One region of the Glaciecola petra genome, then DNA from elsewhere that is predicted to be linked to it. Evidence: predicted binding sites of a transcription regulator. Region 1 holds the regulator's gene; the other holds the start of a gene.
What was found. The regulator FNR, encoded in region 1, switches genes on or off when oxygen is low (the NO sensors DNR and NnrR bind a similar motif). The targets are predictions, from matches to a motif close to TTGATCTAGATCAA.

Region 1 (2,415 bases):
TTAGTACTGAATAGTGTTAATAGTTTATTTACCAAAGGTTTAATTTTCAAATGAGTATAATTTTTGTGCTTATACCGCTAGCAGTCATAATCGTTGCTATTGCAATTGGCGTGTTTTTTTGGGCTGTAAAATCTAATCAATTCGACGACTTGGAGCGACAGGGTTATAGCATATTATTTGATGACGACATTACGCCTAATAATACAAAAGACAATAAAACAGTAAGTGATAAAGCAGAGAGTTCTGAGACAGTTGAAAGTAATAAACAAAACACCAAAGAACCAAAACATTGACTGACTTTTCTCTATTAACGGCCTTTTTTATGGGCTTGGCAGGTGGCGTTCATTGCATTGGCATGTGTGGTGGCATCGCATCTGCGTTTACTTTCGCAACACCTAAAAATAGCAAGCAAACACCGTATATCTTTGCATATAATATTGGCAGGATCCTTTCGTATACAATCGCTGGTGCAATTACCGGTTATTTAAGCAGTATTTTTACTGCAAAAGTAGTGTTCGGCTTATATATTCTGCAAATTATAAGCATATTTTTTCTATTACTTTTAGCCCTATACATAAGTGGGATATTGCAGATACTAGCTTATTTTGAAAGATTGGGTGGGTATTTATGGCAAAAAATTGCGCCGATAGGCAAAAGCTTAATTCCATTTAAATCCCCATGGCATACTGTTTTATATGGAATGTTATGGGGTTGGTTACCTTGTGGTTTAGTTTACACAGCGTTAACGTGGTCTTTAGCAAGCGGTGATAGTCTAAATGGCGCTGTTTTTATGTTATGTTTTGGGATCGGCACCCTGCCCGCATTAATTGCTTCTAGCGTTGGTGCAAGTTTCGTGATTCCCTATTTACAACACAAAAACACTCGCTTGTTTATGGCTTTTCTGATACTAATTTTCGCAATATTTTTGACCTTTAAATTATTTCAGGGTATAAAATGATCTCTTTCAGAAATATTAAAGTAGCGTTATGAGTAAAGGTTCAGAACTTTCTATACATTGTCAAAGCTGTAGCTTCAGTCATTTATGTCTTCCCGTTAGTCTTAATAAATCTGAATTAGATTCTTTGGACGATATTATTGAGCGCAAGCGACCTCTCCATAAACAAGATAAATTAATTAGTGTGGGTGATAAGTTTCACTCTTTATACGCTGTCAGGTCGGGGTCATTTAAGTCCTACATTAGCGGCAGTGATGGCGTCGAACAGATTGTTGGTTTTCATTTCCCTGGTGATATAGTTGGATTTGATGCAATGCGTGACGACACTCATCAAAGTTATACTCAAGCCCTTGAAACAGCAATGGTTTGCGAGTTGCCATACGATACTCTCGAAACAGTGTCGAATCGCTATCCTAAGTTACGTCAACAAATCATGAAATTTATGAGTTCCGAAATTAAACATAATCACGATTTGATGATGTTATTAAGTAAACGCAGCGCTGAAGAACGTTTACTTCATTTTATTAGCCATTTGTCACAACGATTTGATGAGCGGGGGTATTCAGCAAAACAATTTAACCTTTCAATGACTCGAGGTGAAATTGGGAATTATTTAGGTTTGACAGTGGAAACTATTTCTAGGCTATTAACGTGTTTTCAAAAAGAAGGCCTTTTACAGGTAGATGGCAAGTTAATTACTATTTTGGATCTTGAGGGTGTTCAGCAAAGAATGCCAGATTCAGAAATAGAAATCAGTTCAGTTAACTAGTGAATTGATTGATATAATCAACCTTAGTAAATCATATATTTAAATATACTTATTTTTAAGCGAAGACTTATTATTGTATAATTTATGCATCATCTAATTAGTAAATAATACTCATGTCAGTAAAAACAAAACTTGAATATAGTTTTAACAAACTACAAAAGCGCTTGCGTAGAGAAACTGGAAAAGCGATTTTTGATTTTAATATGATCACTGACAATGACAAAATAATGGTCTGCTTGTCGGGTGGAAAAGATAGTTACACGCTACTTGACGTATTATTATATTTTCAACGTATCGCACCGATAAATTTTGACCTTATTGCTGTTAATCTCGATCAAAAACAACCTGGTTTTCCAGCGGATGTATTGCCAAGATATCTAACAGAACTTAATGTTAATTATACAATAATAGAAGAAGACACTTACTCTATTGTAAAAGAGAAAATCCCTGAAGGTAAAACAACGTGTTCCCTTTGTTCACGATTAAGAAGAGGCGTTTTATATAGAACGGCATCTGAAATTGGCGCGACAAAAATAGCATTAGGACACCATAGAGATGATATTTTAGAAACACTGTTTTTGAATATGTTTTATGGCGGTAAAATTAAGTCAATGCCCGCTAAACTTGTAAGCGATAATAAAGAACATGTTGTCATACGCCCTCTTGCATACTGTTCTGAGCAAGACATTGC
Region 2 (2,415 bases), on a different contig from region 1:
GACGCCGGTAAACAGGGTGTTAAGGTACTTCGAGCCAACGCGGGCGCAGTTCAGAGCACACTGCATATTATTGATAAACTACTGGCGACAAAAGCGTAAACAATGGTGAGCTCAATTAAAAACGATGGTTTTATTTTGGCAAATAATCACTCTATCTTCTAAATGGTAACGCATCCCGTTTGCCAAGGCATTTATCTCACAGCGCTTTCCTTTTCGGACCATATCTACACTACTATCGCTATGAGATATCCGCATGACTTCTTGTTCAATAATAGGTCCTTCATCCAAAGTACTAGTGACATAATGACAAGTAGCGCCTATTAGCTTTACACCTCTATCATATGCCTGTTGATATGGTTTCGCACCTGCAAATGAAGGTAAAAAGCTATGATGTATGTTGATAATTTTGCCGGCTAGTTTTTCACATAACTCATTGGGCACTATTTGCATAAAACGAGCAAGCACTGTCAAATCAATTTTATAATGTTCGAGTAAATGTTCGATTTCTTCAAAAGCCTTTGTTTTATTTGTAAAATCGATTAAATGGAAAGGCACCTGATGCCAGTCAGCAAACTTTTGCATACTGCTATGGTTAGCAATAATACATGGAATATCACACTGCAACTCACCGGTATGCCATCGGTGAAGCACATCGTTTAAACAATGAGATTCTTTACTTGCCAACAAAGCAACTTTGCGTTTTTCGGTTGAGCGGCTCAAGGACCATTTCATATCGTATTTTTGTGCGAGATCTTGTATACCGATGCGTAATTCTTCATCGGAAAGCGTAATGGAGTCAGCCGCTATTTCATGTCGCATAAAAAATCGTTGTAGATGTATATCGGTGTGATGACTTGCTTCTAGAATGCTTGCTTGAATAGACGATAAAAACTGCGATACAGCAGCGACCAATCCAATTTGGTCGGGACAATCAAGAACAAGCCTAAAGGTAGAGTGCAAAAGATTTCTCCAAAAATTTACTGAATAAATGTATAAAAGTCAGAACTAGATCACTACAAAAACTCGACGCTAGACAAACGAAGACTTTGCTATCGTCATCATTTTTGTTTGAACATCAAATCAATAAGTGCCAATTCCTAATTATACAGCTCAGGTAAGTAGTTGACACCTTATATTCAAACTGACTTCAAGGTTTACTGTCATAAGACTTAAAAACAAAAGATACGTCATTTTATTGATTTATATCAGTTAAGTCGCTGACTATTGAAGCTTCCTACTAAAGTCGAATTTAGTCATATTAATTAAACCTTTATAACTTATTCTAATAATAAAACATATTATCATTAATCTGAGGATATTAAAGATGACAAGAGTGGCATTAGTAACAGGCGGTACCCGTGGTATAGGCGAAGCAATTTGTACAACCTTGCAAGCAAAGGGCTATGTGGTCATAGCAAACTATGCTGGAAATGATCAAGCCGCTCAAGAGTTTACAGAAAGAACGGGCATTCCAACTGCAAAATTTGATGTATCCGATTTTGATGCGGTACAAACTGCAATTGCTGGCATAGAATCTGAATATGGGGCAATTGATGTATTAGTGAACAATGCCGGCATTACTCGCGATGGTACGATGCATAGAATGTCTTTCGATAAATGGGATGCGGTAATCCAAACTAATCTTGCTTCTTGCTTTAATACTTGTAAAGCGGTTATTGATGGCATGCGTGAACGGAATTTTGGTCGAATCATCAATGTTGGATCAGTTAATGGTCAAGCAGGTCAGTATGGACAAGTTAACTACGCCGCTGCAAAATCAGGAATACACGGTTTTACAAAAGCTCTGGCTTTGGAGAATGCAGCAAAAGGGATCACTGTAAATGCAATTGCACCGGGTTATGTTGATACTGACATGGTGCGAGCGGTGCCAGAGGATGTATTGGTTAAAATAATTCGTACAATTCCTGTTGGAAGGCTTGGGCGTCCAGAAGATATTGCAAACAGTGTAGCGTTTTTGGTCGATGATGAGTCCAGTTTTATTACGGGTTCTACCCTGTCCATAAATGGTGGTCAACATATGTACTAAGCATTTTGCAGCTGTAAAATGCGCTTAATCAATAGAGAGGCTTAAGCGGGAACTTAAGCTTCTATGTCAATTACTGTAAAATAGCTGCAATAGTATCTGGCGAGGGGAAACCATCTGCTACCAATCCATTTTCACCTTGGAATTGACGAATACCCTCACGAGTTGCAGGCCCCATTATTCCGTCAGCGCCTCCTACATCGAAGCCTTTTTCGTTAAGTTTTCGTTGTAATTTTGCCATATCGGCAATGCTGTAACGTGGCAAATCAGGTAGTTTTGCATGCAAACCTGCTCCACCTGCTATGCGATTAGCTAATTGCCCTACCGCGATTGCATAGAATTCTGAATTATTCCAACGCATAATAATTTTA

Region 2: phbB (acetoacetyl-CoA reductase) is a predicted target of FNR. The motif match lies at 1,196-1,209, and genes of this name have one in related genera.

The regions. Positions count from the first base shown of each region.
Region 1 is NZ_JAVRHX010000001.1:1,205,115-1,207,529, forward strand. It holds gene ccoS (cbb3-type cytochrome oxidase assembly protein CcoS) at 51-293, shown strand; gene RM552_RS05310 (sulfite exporter TauE/SafE family protein) at 290-958, shown strand; gene fnr (fumarate/nitrate reduction transcriptional regulator Fnr) at 987-1,724, shown strand; gene ttcA (tRNA 2-thiocytidine(32) synthetase TtcA) at 1,838-2,415, shown strand, end outside.
Region 2 is NZ_JAVRHX010000003.1:315,976-318,390, reverse strand. It holds gene RM552_RS12210 (3-deoxy-D-manno-octulosonic acid transferase) at 1-99, shown strand, start outside; gene purU (formyltetrahydrofolate deformylase) at 112-960, opposite strand; gene phbB (acetoacetyl-CoA reductase) at 1,325-2,047, shown strand; gene RM552_RS12195 (lytic murein transglycosylase) at 2,118-2,415, opposite strand, start outside.